Regions from separate parts of the Pseudoalteromonas sp. NZS71 genome, predicted to be linked through region 3. Evidence: predicted binding sites of a transcription regulator. Region 3 holds the regulator's gene; each other region holds the start of a gene.

The links. The regulator sigma-54, encoded in region 3, starts transcription at its own class of promoters, with help from an activator protein. The targets are predictions, from matches to a motif close to GTTGGCACGNNNNTNGNNT.
Region 1: the regulator sigma-54 is predicted to act here: its motif matches at 2,058-2,076, upstream of I6E85_RS17100 (TorF family putative porin).
Region 2: the regulator sigma-54 is predicted to act here: its motif matches at 1,637-1,655, upstream of I6E85_RS19625 (DUF2726 domain-containing protein).

The regions. Positions count from the first base shown of each region.
Region 1 covers NZ_JADYWS010000029.1:42,255-45,425, forward strand. The annotation lists gene I6E85_RS17085 (M1 family aminopeptidase) at 1-391, shown strand, start outside; gene I6E85_RS17090 (Bor family protein) at 575-886, shown strand; gene I6E85_RS17095 (hypothetical protein) at 883-1,218, shown strand; gene I6E85_RS17100 (TorF family putative porin) at 1,273-1,959, opposite strand; gene I6E85_RS17105 (hypothetical protein) at 2,237-3,171, opposite strand, start outside.
Region 2 covers NZ_JADYWS010000043.1:9,477-12,647, reverse strand. The annotation lists gene arcB (aerobic respiration two-component sensor histidine kinase ArcB) at 1-425, opposite strand, end outside; gene folE2 (GTP cyclohydrolase FolE2) at 658-1,578, shown strand; gene I6E85_RS19625 (DUF2726 domain-containing protein) at 1,695-2,291, shown strand; gene mtnN (5'-methylthioadenosine/S-adenosylhomocysteine nucleosidase) at 2,414-3,121, shown strand; gene I6E85_RS19615 (regulatory signaling modulator protein AmpE) at 3,122-3,171, shown strand, end outside.
Region 3 covers NZ_JADYWS010000008.1:145,211-148,381, forward strand. The annotation lists gene lptA (lipopolysaccharide transport periplasmic protein LptA) at 1-273, shown strand, start outside; gene lptB (LPS export ABC transporter ATP-binding protein) at 270-995, shown strand; gene I6E85_RS07410 (RNA polymerase factor sigma-54) at 1,065-2,564, shown strand; gene hpf (ribosome hibernation promoting factor) at 2,591-2,878, shown strand; gene ptsN (PTS IIA-like nitrogen regulatory protein PtsN) at 2,883-3,171, shown strand, end outside.

The DNA.
Region 1 (3,171 bases), on a different contig from region 3:
AACACAAGCTGAACAACGTTTTATTGATGATCAGTTTAAATATATAACGCTTTATGAGCTTGAAATGAAAGAAGTGTCGGTTACAGATGATGTTGATAGCGAAGGTTTTTATACGGTAACACTGAGCGTTGAAGCAACTAAGCAGCATGCCGATGGACAAGGTGAAGAAACCGAGCAGCCGCTCGATGAGCTAATTGATATTGCATTATTTAGCGACGACCCTGAAAACTTACTAGCTGAAGACTTTGTTATTTACTCGCAAAAGCATCAAATAGTGTCTGGTACCAATACTATTGAGCTAAAAGTAAAAGAAAAACCATTATTTGCGGGGGTAGATCCTTACATTAAGCTGGTCGACAAAGACAGTAAAAATAATTTAGCTAAATTCTGACGTCTATTTATTTACTAACCACTTAAGTTTACTACTTTAAGGGCCGCATTTATGCGGCCTTTATGTGTAATAAACTGTATAAAACTTCATAGCGTTTCTACATATTCCCCACAGCTTTTTACGCTAATATTTTATGTTCTCTTATAAAGTTACCTTACTGGTATTTAGTTTATAAGGAAGAGTATGAAACCATTAATTATAGGGGCGATAGCATTAAGCCTCAGTGCTTGTTCTGCGGTAACCATTCAGCCACAGGCAACAGCAAAAATAACGAGCCAAGCTAATTTCGAAGATAGCCGCCCATTTTATTTATGGGGGGTAGTGGGTGAGCAGCGGGTAGACGTAAAACAAATATGTTCAAATACACCGGTTATTCAAATGCAGTCACAACAAACGTTTAGCGATGGAGCGCTGAGTTTAATTACGCTTGGAATATACTCGCCCCATACCATTAAAGTGTGGTGCCAAGAGCAAATACTAGGGGAGACATTATGAGCATCAAGCTATTTGCAGCCGGTTGCACACTGATTATTTTAACGGGGTGTACAAATATTTACTTTGATAACGGTATACAGAGCAAAGTAAGCAATAAAACGCTAAAAAGCTCACAGTGGCATCATAATTTTGCACTTGCGTTGTACGAGGGATCAGAGCCGTTAGATTTAACAACACATTGCCCACAAGGGGAGTGGCAAAGCGTTCATACGTATAAATCGTTTACTAATGGTTTAGCTGAGGTGGTTGTGAATCAAATCGGCCCAGCTTGGTACCCTAAAACAGTAGAAGTACAATGTAATAAGGTACCATTTAAAGCAAAACAGCTATAAAACGAGAAAAGGGCCAAAAGGCCCTTCGTGTCGCAGCAAGTAACACATTCTTTCTTATAAATTAAAGTCTACAGAATAAGCAACGTAAGCTTTAATATCTGAATCATCCATATCTGTATCAGATAAACCAAAAGTGAAACCATCTTTCGAAATTGATACACCGTAATCTAGAATATTGTCATCACCAATAAAGTCACCAGAGTAATGGCCTAAGTGAAGTGCCATTTCAGTGCCGTTACTGCCAACAGCAAAACCGTAGTCAGCTGTGAGGTAAAGTGAATCACCAAAGTCTGTACCATCACCACTTGCAGCTGATGTTGCAAGTACTGAAGCACCAAAGGTAAAGCCTTCAACACTGATGCTACCGTAAATTTCAGAGAAATCTGCGTCTGCTTCAGAAGCTGCGTCTGGGTAAGCGTAATAAATATAACCAACATCGTAGCTAACACTTTCGTTAATATCGCCACCAAAGCCTGCATATAAGTCAAGCTCATAGGTCATTTCATCGGCCCACGATGCGTTTGAAGCCCAAGTACCTGCATAAAAGCCCGATTCATTGGCGTAATCAATACCGCCTGAAATAGCTGCATCGCCCCCAGTTTGCTCTTGACCACGCCATAAGTAGTTTGATGTTGCCGCTGCATTAGCAGTTACTTCAGCATGTACGGCTGTTGACGTTAAAGATGTTGCGCCCATTAATGCTATAGCACTTATAGCGATGGTTTTTTTTAGTTTTAGCATGTCCATTTCCCGTTATATGATTTTTGCTCGCCAAGGTTTTTATTATGTAATCGGAACCTTTAGGCTGACGGCTTTTTATTGTTTAACTAACGGGATAATTGCACTGTATGTGCCAGCTTCATTATTTTTTATTAAAAATTATTTTTTATTTATTAAAAACATGAGCTTGAATTTTATGAATAGGGTGGGGATATAACATGAAGGAAGATGTTGCGCACACTGCTGGTGCATAAATTAACCTAGCCGCACCATAAAAGTACGGCTAAATTAGAAGGTTTTAGCCGAATATAGTGCGCATAAGGCTAATTGTTTCGTTTACGCTGCGACCTTTTTGTACTTCACTCACAATTGAATCACGTTTACTGCGAATGTGTTCAGGAATATCGTCAGCAGCAAGAGCACGGTCTACTAAAATTTCTGCAGACTCTTTACCTCTACGCTGAGTTTTACCTGTTGTAGTTGTAGTACGTTTAGGCTTGGTTAGCAGTTTAATGTAGTTAGAGTTATCTGGTGTTTTAGCATCAGCGTAGTGAAAGAAACATGGAATTAATGCTTTAATAGCAACCAATTGTTCTTCTAACTCGTTACTAGGTTTAGCCATTTTGTACCATGACATAGCTTGAATACCTTTTACGATATCTTGCCAGTAACGTTCAAAATCACTATTTTTAAGTTTAGAAACACCAAGGGCACCACATAATGCATCTAATCGATTATTTGTAATCGGAGTAAATAAATCAGGGCGACGCATTGCAAGCAGTCGTGTTGCAGGCGCAAGTGTTGGTTTTTCGTTGTTGTCGGTAAATATTTTTGAATAAGCAGCAACAAATTGTTGATACTCATATTGAGTAATATCACCTTCAAGTGGAATATTCACTAGTGCATCGTCAAAAGCACCTGGTAAATCACCAAGCATTTGATGGAAGCTCTTTGCACTTTTTGTAGATGCAAACCATTCAACGTCAAAGTTGTATGTGCTTGGATCAAGTGATGCCATGTGCTTACCGCTAAACGCAAGTAAGTCTTCAGGAATCATATCTTTAAGAGACTGTTCACGAATGCTTTTAATGTAGTCTACCAAACGAAGCTGTTCATCAAGTGCAATAACGTCTTTGTGTTGTTCTACAAATACACTTACAACAGGCCACGGAGCAATACGTAAAGTTTTAACCTGTAAAAAGCTGATAGCTGAAATAAGCTGATCGTGTAGCT
Region 2 (3,171 bases), on a different contig from region 3:
TGTGTTTTTTTTCGCTCAGCAATTTCTCGGCGCAGCTCTTCGATAGCGCGATGCTTGGCATGAAACGCCATTTTACGCTCATCAATTTCAATATTTAAACGACTAATGTTGTCTTTTAAGGTTTGGTTTAAGAGCTTTTCCTGCTTGGTTGCGCTATCTAAATAAGCATACGAGGCATCTAATTGACGAATTGAATTAAGTAATACACTTATAATTAAAGGAGAAACTACAGCCGTAAAAAATACCACAGCCAAAATATCAACAAGGTGTAATTCGCCTATCGCAACATAATAAAACATGCTCGATAAAATAAGAGATACAGTTAAAAATAAAGTGTAACAAATAGCTGCGGTTTTAAATTCACCAAATCGCGTTATTGAGCTGGAAAGTACCCGAGCCCAAGGGCTCAAAGAATAATCGGTCATACGTAATTTTATCTCTTAGCTGTGTGCTTAAATATAAAGAAGGCAATGCGCATGTATAAACATACCATTTTCCCAGATTTTAGCATTTTTCTCCTACCACTACCCATGTTGTGCGATAAAAACAGAATTTTTCATGTTTGATTTTGCTCATCTCTTAAACTCATCATTTCAGCAATAAATTATTTAGTGTAAAATGCCCCGCTTTATTATCTCCAAAATACGAGTAGCGCACATGCAAACCAATATGCCAGATATAGCAGACACTGCACCCGCCTTACAAACAGGTAAATTAGACTGGGTTGGCATGGGCGAAATCGAACTGCCATTTATTTTTGAGTCACGAGACTTATCTCCAGTTACAGTAAATGCCAAAGCTCGTGCATTTGTAAATTTGCATAAAGAAGATGCCAAAGGCATTCATATGTCACGTCTATTTTTAGCACTTGACCTGCTTTCGACTGAGCAGCAAGTCAATCCGCAAACAATAGCGCAAGCACTCGATACCTTTATAACTAGCCACGAAGGGCTGAGCGATAAAGCACAAATTGAATTTAAATTTGAATTACCGCTACGCCGTAAATCACTATTAAGTGGTAAAGCAGGCTGGAAAAGCTACCCAGTTGTGCTTACCAGTACAATTGAAAATAACATTATTAGCTACGAGCTAACCGTAGATGTTACCTATTCTTCAACATGCCCTTGCTCTGCAGCACTTGCACGCCAGCTTATACAAAACGCGTTTAACGAAAAGTTTAACCAAGAAACTTTAAGCCAAAAAGATGTGCACGAATGGTTAGGCACTACACAAGGCATTGTAGCGACACCTCACTCGCAGCGCTCTATTGCCAACGTAAAAGTAAAGCTTGATAGCAATATTCAAGAATTTGACGTAGTGACTCTAATAAACACCCTCGAAGCTGAACTTAAAACACCGGTACAAGCGGCAGTAAAGCGCGAAGACGAGCAAGAATTTGCTCGTTTAAATGGTCAAAACCTTATGTTTTGTGAAGACGCAGCGCGTAAAATTAAAGCTTTATTAGAAACAGATAATTACAGCGATTACTGGCTGCAAATAAATCATTATGAATCACTCCATGCACACGATGCTGTAGCTATTGCGGTTAAAGGTATTGAAGGTGGATACAAAGCTTAATAGCTACATCGTTTTAGCTTTTATAAACAGTTGGTAATTATTTTATAACTCATACTTTTTAGGCACGTAAATTGCTTTATTTGAGCAGTGTCAATTTGTTGTTATGGAGTTACCGTATGGAATTCGCTTTATTATTAATTCTAGTATTAGTTGTCGGGGCTTCTGTTGTTGCGTCAAAATTTAATGACGATGGCGGAAACCCGTATCCTTTTACCCGCAAGCAAACTGTTTTTACGCAGGTTGAAGGCGCTTTTTTAAATCTTCTCGAGCGTGCTGTAGGCGATCAATATAAAATTGTTAGTCGCGTTAAGTTAATTGACGTTATTGACTGTAAGCAAGGTCTTTCTATTAAATCTAAACGTGCTGCTTTAGCTAAAGCTAAAAATAAGCAACTCGACTTTGTATTGATCGATAAAGAAAAACTAACTATTGTTGCGGCCGTTGACCTAGTTAACAATGCCAATAAAGATGGCCACAAAGCTCAACGTGACTGGTTTGTAAACGGTGCACTAGAGTCTGCGGGCATTCCACATATTCGTATGAAAGTTAAATCGGGCTACCGTCCTTCTGAAGTACGCGATGCAATTATGTTTAAACTTGGTAAGCCTGCAGCAACACAAACGCAGCGCCCTGTTCGTAATCGCTCACATAAGCCAGCGGTACTTTCACCTTCTCAAGCCAAAGCACAAACAACTGCTTTAGCTGAAATTTAAAAACCAAATTAAATACTCTCCTAAAAAGTATTTAAAGCGAGCTCATAAACAAGCTCGCTTTTTTGTTTTTTATTGCTAACTTCACGTATAATCAAGTGATTCAAACTCAGGAATTAAACATTATGAATGTTGGTATTATTGGCGCAATGGAGCCAGAAGTTAAAATTTTACGTGAAGCGATGCAAAACCCACAAATTTTAACTAAAGCAGGTTTCACTTTTTATACTGGTGAATTGGCTGGTAACACAGTAACACTTGTTCAATCTGGTATTGGTAAAGTAGCATCAACAATTGCAACTACCTTACTAATTGACAACTTCAAACCTGATTGCGTAATTAACACAGGCTCTGCCGGTGGATTCGATCCTTCTCTAAGTGTTGGCGACGTAGTAATTTCGTCAGAAGTACGTCATCACGATGTAGATGTTACTGCTTTTGGCTACGAAATTGGCCAAGTACCACAAATGCCAGCAGGCTTTACAGCTCACCCTAAATTAGTTGAAGCAGCACAACAAACAATCGAACAAATCAGTGATGTTAAAACACTTGTTGGCTTAATTTGTACTGGTGACACATTTATGTGTGACCCTGTGCGTATCGATAAAGCACGCAGTGATTTTCCTACAATGCTTGCCGTTGAAATGGAAGGCGCTTCAATTGCACAAACGTGTTTTACGCTTAACACACCATTTGTTGTAATTCGCTCAATGTCTGATATTGCAGGTAAAGAGTCACCACAATCATTTGAAGAATACCTAGAAACAGCATCAATCAACTCATCTAAAATGGTTGTCGCACTTTTAGAAAAGCTAACTGCAGTGTCTCTGTAAATGCTTAGCAATATTGTTCAAAACCACTTGGACTTTATTGCCTTCATACT
Region 3 (3,171 bases):
GCCCACTTTGAAGAGAAGCAATCAGACGGCACGACTATGAGCGCCAGTGCTGACGAAGTACGTTACGATGTATCTAAGCGTTTTTTAACGCTTGTTGGTAATGCACAGGTATCGCAAGCAGGACAAAAAATAAATGCTAAAAGCATTACCTACGACATTGAGCAACAGCTAATCAGTGCCGAAAAAGATGAAAACTCAACTGACCGCGTTCATACAATTTTAGTACCCATTGAAACTAAAAAAAGTAAAAAAAGCGACAAAGGTCAACCATGAGCACATTAAAAGCAGAACTATTAGCAAAGAGCTATAAAGGCCGTGAAGTTGTAAAAAACGTTGGCCTTGAAGTAAAAGCGGGCAGTATTGTTGGCTTACTTGGCCCTAACGGCGCAGGCAAAACAACCACGTTTTATATGATTGTAGGCCTTGTGCCTAGCGATAAAGGTAAAATATCGATAGATGATAACGATATTACTCTTTTACCTATGCATAGTCGTGCTAGATTAGGCATAGGCTACTTACCGCAAGAGTCTTCAATTTTCAGAAAGCTAACTGTTTATCAAAACTTAATGGCTATTTTAGAAACGCGCAAAGAGCTAAATAAACAAACTCGAGAAGATACACTCGATAAATTATTAGATGAATTTAGCATACAACACATTCGCGATAGCCAAGGTATGGCATTATCAGGTGGCGAACGTCGTCGTGTCGAAATAGCACGTGCGCTGGCAGCAGATCCTAAATTTATATTACTGGATGAACCGTTCGCTGGTGTTGATCCAATTTCAGTATTAGATATAAAGAAAATAATAGAACATCTTAAAAATCGTGGGATTGGAGTATTAATTACCGACCATAACGTAAGAGAAACCCTTGATGTTTGTGAAAAAGCCTACATTGTTTCTCATGGGGAGCTGATTGCATCAGGTACTCCAGAACACGTATTAAATGATAAAACAGTACGCGATGTTTACTTAGGCGAGCAATTTAGGCTGTAACATTTACGCCATGTCTTTAAGCATCTGCTAGTATTAATTATAACAACATAAAAGGATTGTTAGAGATACATGAGGCAATCACTACAGCTGCGCATGGGCCAGCAACTTACAATGACTCCACAGCTGCAACAAGCTATTCGTTTGTTGCAACTCAGTACATTGGATCTCCAGCAAGAAATACAAGAAGCTCTCGACAGCAACCCGCTATTAGAGGTTGAAGAACAAGACTACTCAGAAGATGCTGCTGGCAAAAACGAGCAAAAAGCTGATACCGATGACATAACTGTTAGCGCATCTGCCGATGATGCTCCAAGCGAATACGAACAAGATAGTGGTGAAGCACTTGCGAAAGACACGCTAAGTGACGACATGGCTATGGATGTTAGCTGGGATGAGTACATGAGTGCCGCTCCTGCAGCATCATCGGGTCCAATGCCTGAAGATGAATCAATTTATCAAGGTGCCTCTACAGAGACGCTCCATGAGTATTTAATGTGGCAGTTACAATTAACGCCATTTAGCCCTACAGACGAAGCTATTGCTATTGCCATCGTAGAAGCAGTTGATGATTCAGGTATTTTAACACTAAGCTGCGAAGAGATTTTAGAAAGCTTTAATCAAGAAAACGAAGATGATAACGAAGTCGAACTTGATGAAATTGAAGCTGTATTAAAACGCATCCAACTGTTTGATCCTGTTGGTATTGCTGCACGTAGTTTACAAGAGTGTTTGTGTATTCAGCTTAATCAGTTTGATAAAGAAACACCTTACATTAATGAAACAAAAATGATTTTAACCGAGCATATTGATTTATTAGCTGCTCGTGACTATCGTACATTAATGAAGAAAACCAAGCTCAAAGAAGAAGAGCTTAAAGAAGTAATGACATTAATCCATACTCTTAGTCCTAAGCCAGCAGATACTATTGTAAGAGAAGAATCTGAGTATGTTATTCCAGACGTGTCAGTTAAAAAAATTAAAGGCCGCTGGGTTGTTGAGTTAAACCCAGATAGCATGCCTAAAATTCGTGTTAATAGCCAATACGCTGCAATGTCTCGCACTGTGAAATCGAGTGGTGACAGCCAGTTTATTCGCTCGCATTTACAAGAAGCTAAATGGTTTATTAAAAGCTTAGAAAGTAGAAACGACACACTTTTAAAAGTAACTAATTGTATTGTTAAGCAACAACAAGGCTTTTTTGAACACGGCCCTGAAGCAATGAAACCAATGGTTTTAAATGATGTTGCTGAAATGGTAGAAATGCACGAATCAACAATTTCGCGCGTAACAACTCAAAAGTATATGCATACACCCCGTGGTATATTTGAGCTTAAATACTTTTTCTCAAGCCATGTAAGCACCGAAAACGGTGGTGAATGTTCATCTACAGCAATTCGTGCACTTATCCGCAAATTAATCGCTGCAGAAAACTCAGCAAAACCATTGAGTGATAGCAAAATAGCGGATATATTGGCTGAGCAAGGAATTAAAGTAGCAAGACGTACAATCGCAAAATACCGCGAATCTCTGGCTATTCCACCGTCAAATCAACGTAAAAGCTTGATCTAAGACGCAAAAAAAAGAGGGTAATGCTTATGCAACTAAACTTAACTGGTCGTCACGTAGAATTAACCGATTCACTAAGAGACTATATTAATACCAAATTTGCGAAGCTAGAAAGACACTCTGATCATATTAATAATGTTCATGTCATTCTCGATGTAGAAAAATTAAATCAAAAAGCAGAAGCCACAATACATGTAAGTGGTGCTGAGCTATTTGCCTCTACGGAACATCAAGATATGTATGCCGCCATTGACTCGTTGATCGACAAGCTCGATCGACAAGTAATTAAACACAAAGAGAAGCTTGCTCGACACTAATATGATGAAATTAAGCTCACTTATATGCCAGGACTGCAGCAAAGCTGCGGTCCTTTTTAATAGCAAAAAAAGAATTTTAGAGTTCATTAGCGAACTTGCTCACGACAAACTTCCGTATTTACCGCAACAGGATATCCTTACTGCTTTAATGAGTAGAGAGAAACTGGGTAGTACAGGTATTGGCCGTGGCATTGCCATTCCTCATGGTCGAATGAGCGGTGCAGAAGAGCCTTTAGCTTTAGTACTCGTTAGCGAAACTCCAATAAATTTTGATGCAATAGATAATCGTCCTG